3 regions of the Cytobacillus sp. FSL H8-0458 genome follow, and region 3 is predicted to be linked to each of the others. Evidence: riboswitches for the same ligand, from Rfam matches in the RefSeq annotation. Region 3 holds a riboswitch; each other region holds the start of a gene.
What was found. A riboswitch is a leader RNA that binds a small molecule or an ion and turns the genes downstream of it on or off. The one in region 3 is predicted to bind thiamine pyrophosphate.

Region 1 (3,280 bases), 730 kb from region 3:
TGTCTGCTGTCTTTATCAGTAAGCTCTGCAGCAGCTTTAATGTGTTGTCCTCGCTCAATCTGAAAAGAAATTGTCAGATCTGCTGCAGAATTCTCACCCAGCACCACTTCACATTCTTCAAAAAAGAGGTTCCCAATCAGCCGAAGCGGCCGATGGAATCGTTCATCCTGTATGCCTAAAATTGAAATGTTCAAATCTATCACCTTTTTTTAGAAAATATAATAATCTGCCGGTGTTTCATCTCACTGATGGCAGCTGCAGAGTCTTTATAATTGATGTTGACAAACTCCTTTTAGTGTACAGAAATGGGGAAACAAGGTCAATATCAGGGAAGTGAATACTTTGGATCGCTTTATTTAATTCACTCTTTTTCTATCTTTCTCTTTATCCATTGCCCTAAATCAAAAAAGAGAGCCGATCTGCCTGACCGACTCTCTTTCATTCAATTTTATTTTAACAGATTCATTTTCTTCAGGAAGTCAATTGGATGCTGTTTGCGGAAATGTTCTTTAACCATGTAGCTTACACCGCTCTGGTCATTAGATCGTGTCAGCCAGTCTGCTGCCTTTTTTACATCTGCCGGGGCATTGCCCATTGCCACACCCAGACCGGCGGCTTCAATCATTTCCAGATCATCTTCAGAATCTCCTATGACGACCATTTGGTTTCTGGAAATTCCAAGATGTTCACATAAATAAAGCAAACCATTCAGCTTTGAAACTCCTGAAGGAACAATGTCCATCCTCAGATCATTCAGTTTAATGACTTCTACATTTTCAAACATGCCCCAAATGGCTGTCTTAGCATCCTCAAGGTCTTCTTTATCTTCAAAGTACACTTCAATTTTCGGCGGTGTGACCGGCTCATCTAATATGGTGTCACTTAATGAATCCACAAATTGCTGGGAAAAAAAAATGGGATCGCCGGTTGTAAAAACAGTTTTAGCAAGCATATTGGTATTGAGCTTCGTTTTGTTGGCAAGGGAATATTTTTCGTGCACCAGCCTGATTTGACAGGTAAAGCCTTCAAGCAGGCGCACGATTTCAAACGTTTCATCTTCCTGAATCCTTTTTACAAATATCGGTTTTTCCTGGGAGGCTGCAATATATGCCCCCCTGTGTGTGACCAGCAAAGAATTGATTTTCAATGCTTTAGCCACTTTTTTCGCGGATGGAAAGCTTCTGGAAGTGACAAGTGTTACATAAATTCCCTTTTGCTGAACATATTCTATCGCTTCTTTTGTTGATTTATGAAGTCTTCCATTTGATTGGAGTAGTGTTCCGTCTATGTTTAAAGCAAGCATTCTGTATATCATCCAATTTGCCCCCTATTCTCGGTGTAAAATTGTCCTATTACACTTTTATGAAGGAAAGGACTTGATTAGAACATAACATGGACAATGCGGAAATATTTTCATAGCTTACTGCTTAATGACGGCTATTGTCTGATTTTCCGATCATTTGATATAAAAAATGATAAATTATTCATTTACATTTTGTTTGCTCCGTATTAAGATGGAGTCATTAAAACTGCATATCAAAGTTTTGCACTAGGGGAGCTTTTTGGCTGAGAAGAACAATCCGTTCTGACTCTTATCACCCGATCTGGATAATACCAGCGTGGGGAAGTGCAGGTGAACGGCTATCATTTATAGTGTATTGATAACATTCAACTGCATTTCCTTATGGGAATGCAGTTTTTTATTTTCATTAGGCTCTTTTCGTATAAATTGTTGTTTTTGGCATATTAATGTTGTCCGTTGATTTCCGCTCCAGGCTGCTCGCTTTCCGCGGGGCGGGCGGTGAGCCTCCTCGACGCTTCGCGTCTGCGGGGTCTCACCTGTCCCGCAACTCCCGCAGGAGGTTGAATAAGCTTCCTCGGAAAACACCGCACGAAGAAAATGCGAATGCATTTTTGAGAATCTCGCACCTTCCGCTCCAATCAACTCAGTAAATAAGATACAAAAAGCAACAACTTTGCGAAAATAGCCTTTCATTAAAACTTAAATAGGAGGATGAAAAAATGCAGGAAAATTTTCTATGCGGAACAAGTGAAATTACAGGGTGCAGGTTTTCGATTTACCCCATGACTGACAGGTTTGCTGATGTTATTTTATCAGCTCTAAAAGAAGTGGACACGAGCAAGGTATGGATGGAAACAGATGATGTGAGCACCTGTGTGCGAGGCAGATCTAATCATGTTTTCGATGTGGTCAAAGCTATTTATCTTGAAACAGTTAAGCATGGAGACCATGTAGTATTTAACGGCACTTTTTCAAATGGATGTCCCGGTGATACTGCAGGAGATGCTTATCTTGCTGAGAATGAGGAACGGGCAAATGAAGAATCAGCAGCAGGGATCAGCCAGGAAGTCGCGGTCCAGTTCGCCCTTTATCCGATGGGGATTCCTGATTACATGAATGTCATTATGGACCAGGTCGAGCTTGCAAAGAATCAGGGAACTTTTACTAAAGGGGTGCATTATGCTTCAAGATTAGATGGGGATGCACACTCTGTTTTTAAAACACTTGAGGATGCTTTTGAAAACTGTAAGAAAAGCAATTCTGCGCATATTGTTATGACGGTGAATATGTCTGCCAATAGTCCATCCAAAAAGGAGACTGAATAATATGCTTGAAAAGTGGAAGCTTCGTGAAGTCATTGTTTTGTCTGTACTCGCTGTCGTGTTTGCAGTTGTATACCTGGTATTCATGCAATTTGGCAACGTGCTATATGCAATGTTCGGCTTAATTGGCTATGATCTTATTTTTGGCATTTGGTTTATTGTTTCAATTCTCGCAGCGTACATAATCAGAAAACCCGGGGCAGCTTTCTTATCGGAAACCATCGCTGCAGCGATTGAAGTCATGATCGGCAATGCAGTCGGTCCCCGCCTGATTTTGTCTGGCATGATTCAGGGGATTGGAGCGGAAGCTGTTTTTGCGGCCGCGAAATGGAATAATTACCGGACATGGGTGTTAATTGCTGCCGGCATGGGCTCTTCTGTTACAAGCTTTATTTGGGGCTACTTCATTTCCGGCTATGCGGCCCTCTCACCCGGTTATGTAACTGCTATGTTTTTTGTGAGGCTGATCAGCGGTGCTTTACTAGCTGGATTGCTGGGCAAATGGCTGAGCGAAAGCCTTGCAAAAACTGGGGCATTAAACAGCTTTCCTATTGGAAAAGAGCTGAAAAGGGGAAAATCGGAAAATGGCATTACAGCATAACCGGCACATATTAAAAACTGAACAGCTTTCCTTCAGATATGAAGATGTGGAGAA
Region 2 (3,280 bases), 1.9 Mb from region 3:
AATAGTATATAAGCTATTTAAGAACTCAATTTGGAAAGTGCCCGGACCTCTGCCATCCGTTTTTTCTGCAGCCATTTCGGCTGCAGAGCCATACACGATCAAGGAAGCAGCTGCCGCTTTTACTGGATCCTTTTCAACAGCTGCGAAAGCTCCAATGACAGAAGTCAAAAGACATCCGGCACCTGTTACTTTCGTTAACAGTGGATGGCCATTGTTGATCATAAGAGTTGAATGTCCATCTGAAACGATGTCTTGTTTCCCTGTAATGACGGTGACTGCACCAAGTTTATTTGCTGCCGACTTTGCGAGCTCAGAAGTGTTTCCCTCTGCTTCTCCGGCATCAACGCCCTTAATATTCCACTGCTGTCCTGCTGCATTGGCAATTTCTGCAGCATTGCCTCTTATGATGTTAATATCTAATTCTTTCATTATTCTATTGGCTGTTTCTGTGCGATAAGCTGTCGCGCCGGCACCAACCGGGTCAAAAACTACCGGCACCCCATGCTGATTGGCTGATTTTCCTGCGATAAGCATGCTTTTCACTTCTTTTTCAGTCAGTGTTCCCATATTGAGAACCAGCGCCCCGGCGATTTTAGCCATATCAGCCGCCTCTTCATGCGCGTATGCCATTACAGGTGATGCCCCAATTGCCAGCAGGCCATTGGCAGTAAAATTGGTTACCACCACATTTGTAATATTATGTACAAGAGGGTTTGACTCTCTTACTTTATCTAATAGACTGCTAATCTCCTGAATGTTCATCTAAAATCCTCCTTTAATTCATCACTAGTCCGCCATCCACAACCAAATTCTGTCCTGTAACTGCCCTTGCCCAGGGAGAAGCGAAGAAGACTATCGCATCTGCCACTTCTGCAGGTTCTGTGACTTTTCTTAATGGAGTCGAGTTTTCGATAATTTCAAAGACTTCCTTAGAGGTCGAAGCACTGGCGTCTGTCGTTTTTAACAAACCGCCCGATACCATATTTGCAGTAATTCCATATTGGCCCAGCTCATTCGCCATATTTCTGGTGAAGCCTAATAAAGCAGCTTTGCTGGTCGTATAGTCATGATAGGGTACAACTGGATGCTGGAATAGGTTGGTGCCGACCGAGATTATCCTGCCAAACTCCTGTTTTTTCATATCTTCAATACCTGCCTGAACTGTGTTCAATGCTCCCAGAATTGCACCTTCCAGCTGATTTTTGTAATCATCCCATTTAATTGTTTCTGCATCTTTTTTTGAAACAGGGTCAAATTGAAAATTCACCAGTGCATTATTGACTATGGTTGTAATGGGTGCTCCAAAGTGTTCCTTCGTCTTTTTAAACATGGATTTCACTTGAACTCTGTCCCGAACATCAGCACGAATGGCAATGGCTGTTTCGCCAATTTCCTTCTGCAAAGCATGGGCTTTTTCCTCGCTATGGAAATAGTTAATGACAATTCTCGCCCCTTCTCTCGAGAATGCTTTTGCTGTTTCTTTGCCCAACCCTCTGCTGCTGCCTGTAATAATGACAATCTGATCGTTAAGATTCATAGAAAATCCTCCTTATTGATAGCCAATTCATTTGTTTTGAGAACAAAATAAAAACCAGATCCGAAATTGGACCTGGCTGAATAATCTATAGAGAATCATGCTTGTTCTCCGAAATTACTACTTTCCTACGCTGGTATGATCCAGATCAGGTCCCAAGGGTAAAAAACAGTCCGGTTTCTTTCTCAGCCCGCGAGCATCGGGCACCCCTAGCAGTAAAACTATTAAGTTGACTATTTTCATCTTAGCCTGAAACGTGAAATCTGTAAAGTCTTGCAATTCTGCCTGTTCCTCTTTAATGTGTAAGGAGAAATACATAACTTGGAGGGTTTAAATATGGCTGAACACCATTTTCATTTAAAAGCTCACTGGCCTGGCCTTCGCAATGATGTGGGAGAAATTGAAACAGGTGGGCTGAAAACAAAGGTATCAATACCGCCCGAAATGGATGGTCCTGGAATTGGAACCAATCCGGATGAAATGCTGCTGGGGGCGGCGGCCACTTGTTATATTATTACCCTGGCAGCCATGATGGAACGCAGCCGGCTTGAGAAAGATGACCTAACGATGGAATCAGTCGGTGTTGTGGATGTGACCAAAGGTGTGATTACCTACAGGAAAATCATTCATCGCCCGGTTATCGTGCTGAAGGCAGATGCCGATGAAAAGGACCATGCACTTGCGCGAAAGCTGGCCCAAAAAGCAGAAGCATCCTGCATGATCTCAAGGGCAATTAAAGGGAATGTGAAAGTCGAGTTGCAGGAAACCGTACTTAGATCAAAGTAGTGAATCAAAAAACCGGCTTAATAGCCGGTTTTTGTTCACTAAAATGCCCATTTTCTGATTGCCTGTGCAACACCGGCTTCATTATTGGTTCCCGTCACTGCATCGGCTGTTTCTTTCACGATTTCCTGGGCATTTCCCATCGCTACTCCCCAGCCTGATTCCTCAATCATGGCAATATCGTTCAAGCTGTCACCCATGGCCATTACATTTTCCATGGAAATGCCCAGAAGCTCTGTTACCTTCTGGATCCCTTTGGCTTTGTTGATGCCCAGAGCATTGACTTCAATATTGGTTAAGCTTGAGTTAGTAATTTCCAGATCGCCTTTTGTCTGCAGTTCCTTATGAATCAGTTCCCTGATGTTATCATCTGAAATATCAAATCCAAATTTGAGCCATTCATGTTCATGGATATTTTCCGGCATTTCGTTGTTCCAGACCTGTTCGCAGCTGGTGGCCCAGAAATTGGTCTTATGTGACTGTGATAAGTTCCACATCCATTCCATAACTTTGGAATCAACGGGAGCTCTTGAGATTGATTCTCCGTCCGGTCCAAATATTTCACTGCCATTAACCGTGATTAAGTAGGAGTTTAATTCCAGGGAATCGGCATGATCGCCTGCTGTAAGCCTTGATCTTCCGGTGCTCAAGATGACTTCAATTCCTTTCTCCTTTGCCTCTTTTATGGCTGCACGGTTCTCTTCAGGAATTTCCCCTTTGGAATTTAATAAAGTTCCATCCATATCGAGAGCAATTAACTTGATCTGCGGTGGAATTTTTGATTCTGTCATGATCCTCTCCCTTTCTTCTATTAACACAATAAAGCCATTATATAGGTAACCCGGCTATCCTTCAAAGACGGTGCTTTTCAGGTGAATATTTTTTTAAAAAATGGCAATACCTGTATGTATTAAATATTAAAGGTGATGTCCTATGTATCTGATACTTGTTATTGTTGTATGG
Region 3 (3,280 bases):
ATCATGGAATTCCAAAGCGCGCTCAGGATCCAATGAGAGATTGAATTGATCTATCCAGCGGAATTCAAAACGGGCTTTTGACAGGGCATCATCCCTTTTTTGCGCTCCTGGATGTCCCTTTGCCAGATCTGCAGCATGCGCGGCAATTTTATACGTGATGACACCCTCGCGCACATCGTCTCTATTTGGCAAACCCAAATGTTCTTTAGGGGTAACATAGCAAAGCATTGCCGTCCCATACCAGCCTATCATGGCAGCCCCGATTGCAGAGGTAATATGGTCATATCCCGGAGCTATATCAGTCGTAAGGGGTCCGAGTGTATAGAATGGTGCTTCTTTACAGATTTCCAATTGTTTATCCATATTCTCCTTGATTAAATGCATTGGAACATGTCCAGGACCCTCGACCATTACCTGTACATCATGTTCCCAAGCAATTTTCGTCAGCTCCCCAAGTGTTTCAAGCTCCGCAAATTGAGCCCCATCATTTGCATCTGCAATCGATCCCGGCCGAAGTCCATCCCCCAGGGAAAAGGCCACATCATAAGCTTTCATGATTTCGCAGATTTCTTCAAAGTGTGTATATAAAAAGTTCTCTTTATGATGATGCAGGCACCATTGGGCCATAATGGATCCGCCCCTCGACACAATTCCGGTCAGCCTTTTGGCAGTAAGCGGTACATAACGCAAAAGGACACCTGCATGGATTGTAAAATAATCAACACCCTGCTCTGCCTGTTCGATTAAGGTATCCCTATATATTTCCCACGTGAGGTCCTCAGCAATGCCATTCACCTTTTCAAGTGCCTGGTAAATGGGAACAGTCCCGACCGGAACAGCGGAGTTCCTGATAATCCATTCGCGTGTAGTATGAATATTTTTACCGGTAGACAGATCCATAATTGTATCTGCCCCCCATCGGGTAGCCCAGGTCATTTTCTCTACCTCTTCTTCAATAGAGGATGAAACAGCCGAGTTTCCAATGTTCGCATTAATCTTCACGTGAAAATTTCTTCCGATAATCATTGGCTCTGTCTCAGGATGATTGATGTTGGAAGGAATAATCGCCCGTCCTCTTGCTACTTCAGACCGCACAAATTCCGGTTCCATATTTTCCCGAATGGCTATAAACTCCATCTCAGGGGTAATGATTCCCTTTTTTGCATAGTGAAGCTGGGTGACATTCTTCCCTCTTATCGCTCTCAATGGCTTGCGGGATAAGCCAGGAAAGACTTTATGATTAGCACGCGGATCATGTTCATCGCGGAACCCGTTATCCTCGGGCTTAATTTCCCGCCCATCATACTCTTCAACATCCCCGCGTTCCTGAATCCACCGGCTTTTCACAGCGGGAAGCCCTGTTTTTAGATCTGCCGTGTATTGAGGATCCGTATAAGGCCCGCTCGTATCATATAAGCGAACCGGCTCATTGATTTCTTCTCCAAAAGTACCGGTGGTGGGACTTAATTCTATCTCCCGCATTGGAACCTTGATATCCGGTCTGGATCCTCCCACATAGATTTTTTTGCTGCCAGTAAAGCTCGACATAATAGAAATACTTTCCTGATTTAATGAACTTGCAGTCATTGATCATCTCTCCCTTATTAAAAAATATAAGGACGAGACCTGGAACCGAGGTAGTGCAAGATATGTAAAAAAGCCGGTCCACATAATGATGGACCGGCTTAACCGCAGATGTCTTTGCACAAAGAAACCTTTGCACATTCTAACTTCCCCACGCTGGTATAATCCAGATCAGGTCCAAAGAGTCAAGAAACTTTAGTGCGTTTCTTTCTCAGCCCAAGCTATTGGGCACCCCTAGTTATTGCTATTTAATTCTATTTTAGTATACATAATTCTGAAAACAAATAAAAGGTATTTTTATAATCCCGCAAGATCACTTGTATTCCTGTAGCTGAATGCTTCACGCCCTTTAAGATTAGACTTTCCAATCCTGAAAAAAAGCACACAAAACGCCTGCCATTAGCAGACGTTTTCCACAAACTTTAGATGTGTATCATCAATTAGTTCTCTTCAGAACCACCATCGTTCATATCAATATCATTTTCATCCATGTTCTCTTCATCCTGAGGGGATTCTTCATTCATGCCGGGTTCTTCCATATCAGACTCCTCTGATGTGCCGGGATCCTGCATTTCACTATCTTCATTATTGTTTTCTTCCATTTGATTGTCTTCCAATTCTACATCTTCCGTTTCCGGCGGCGGCTCCTGTTCATCTGTTCCGCACCCTGCCAACAATAATCCTGCACCCAATGGGACTGAAAGTAATAGCTTCTTATATTTCACTGTTGTCATCTCCTTTGGCAGTATTATGTTTCTTAATATGAGCTTACCCTTTATCAAATTGGATAAACACGTGCAGTTTAGCAGGATTTTTTCATTTTCTTGCCGCCATAATGCCCCCTTACGATTAAATCCCCAATATCTGCAAATACTATCCCTGCCGCAAATACTGGAGGTTGATTGATGAAAGTACTTATCTCCCTTATATTATTTAGCTTCCTGGGAATGCCTCTGGGAAAAAAAGATCAATGGGATAGGCAAGGCCTCTCTGAAGATTATCATGGCCATATTGAAGATCGCTCAGAAGGGCCATACAAGAAAGTCCAGTTGCTGGGAATCAATGATTTCCATGGCCAGCTGAATGTGACCCGGCAGATTAACGGCAGACCAGCAGGACGTGCGGATTATCTCGCTGCCTATTTGCGCCAGCGTGCCGCAGAAAATGAAAATACCATCCTGCTTCATACTGGAGACATGATAGGAGCCAGTCCTCCTGTATCTGCCCTCCTGCAGGATGAACCGACCATTGAATTTTTGAATAAAATGGGGTTTGATATTGGCACCATCGGTAACCATGAATTCGACAGGGGCCTGGATGAACTGCTTCGCTTACTAAATGGCGGAAGCCCTTCAGCTGCAAAGAGTTACCCCGGCTCCCGCTTTCCATGGATTGCAGCCAATGTTATCAGTCAGAATTCTGGCAAGCCCATCCTTCCTCCCTATAAGATTTTAAATGTCAGCGGGGTCCCAATAGGGTTTATCGGTGTGATCATGAAACAAACACCAAGCTTTTCCTCACCAAATAGTGTGAAGGGCCTTACCTTCACTGATGAAGCGGAAGCAATCAATACGTATACACGGGAACTTAAAAAGCAAGGAGTAAGAGCCATTGTGGTACTGGCCCATGTTCCCGGCAAATCAAAACCAAATGGAGAACTAGCCACGGGCCAGCTAATAGAATTGGCCCATCAAGC

Region 1: it holds a riboswitch for thiamine pyrophosphate, as region 3 does, so the genes downstream of both, NYE23_RS14470 (YkoF family thiamine/hydroxymethylpyrimidine-binding protein) here and thiC (phosphomethylpyrimidine synthase ThiC) in region 3, are expected to answer to the same signal.
Region 2: it holds a riboswitch for thiamine pyrophosphate, as region 3 does, so the genes downstream of both, NYE23_RS08805 (3-oxoacyl-ACP reductase) here and thiC (phosphomethylpyrimidine synthase ThiC) in region 3, are expected to answer to the same signal.

Annotation. Positions count from the first base shown of each region.
Region 1 is NZ_JBBOBR010000001.1:2,966,934-2,970,213, forward strand. It holds gene NYE23_RS14460 (coproporphyrinogen III oxidase) at 1-194, opposite strand, end outside; gene NYE23_RS14465 (Cof-type HAD-IIB family hydrolase) at 449-1,315, opposite strand; TPP riboswitch at 1,542-1,643, shown strand; gene NYE23_RS14470 (YkoF family thiamine/hydroxymethylpyrimidine-binding protein) at 2,023-2,628, shown strand; gene NYE23_RS14475 (ECF transporter S component) at 2,630-3,226, shown strand; gene NYE23_RS14480 (ABC transporter ATP-binding protein) at 3,210-3,280, shown strand, end outside.
Region 2 is NZ_JBBOBR010000001.1:1,818,385-1,821,664, reverse strand. It holds gene thiM (hydroxyethylthiazole kinase) at 1-762, opposite strand, end outside; gene NYE23_RS08805 (3-oxoacyl-ACP reductase) at 776-1,537, opposite strand; TPP riboswitch at 1,643-1,755, opposite strand; gene NYE23_RS08800 (OsmC family protein) at 1,871-2,320, shown strand; gene NYE23_RS08795 (Cof-type HAD-IIB family hydrolase) at 2,359-3,108, opposite strand; gene NYE23_RS08790 (CBO0543 family protein) at 3,251-3,280, shown strand, end outside.
Region 3 is NZ_JBBOBR010000001.1:3,692,490-3,695,769, forward strand. It holds gene thiC (phosphomethylpyrimidine synthase ThiC) at 1-1,587, opposite strand, end outside; TPP riboswitch at 1,716-1,830, opposite strand; gene NYE23_RS18430 (hypothetical protein) at 2,025-2,309, opposite strand; gene NYE23_RS18435 (bifunctional metallophosphatase/5'-nucleotidase) at 2,490-3,280, shown strand, end outside.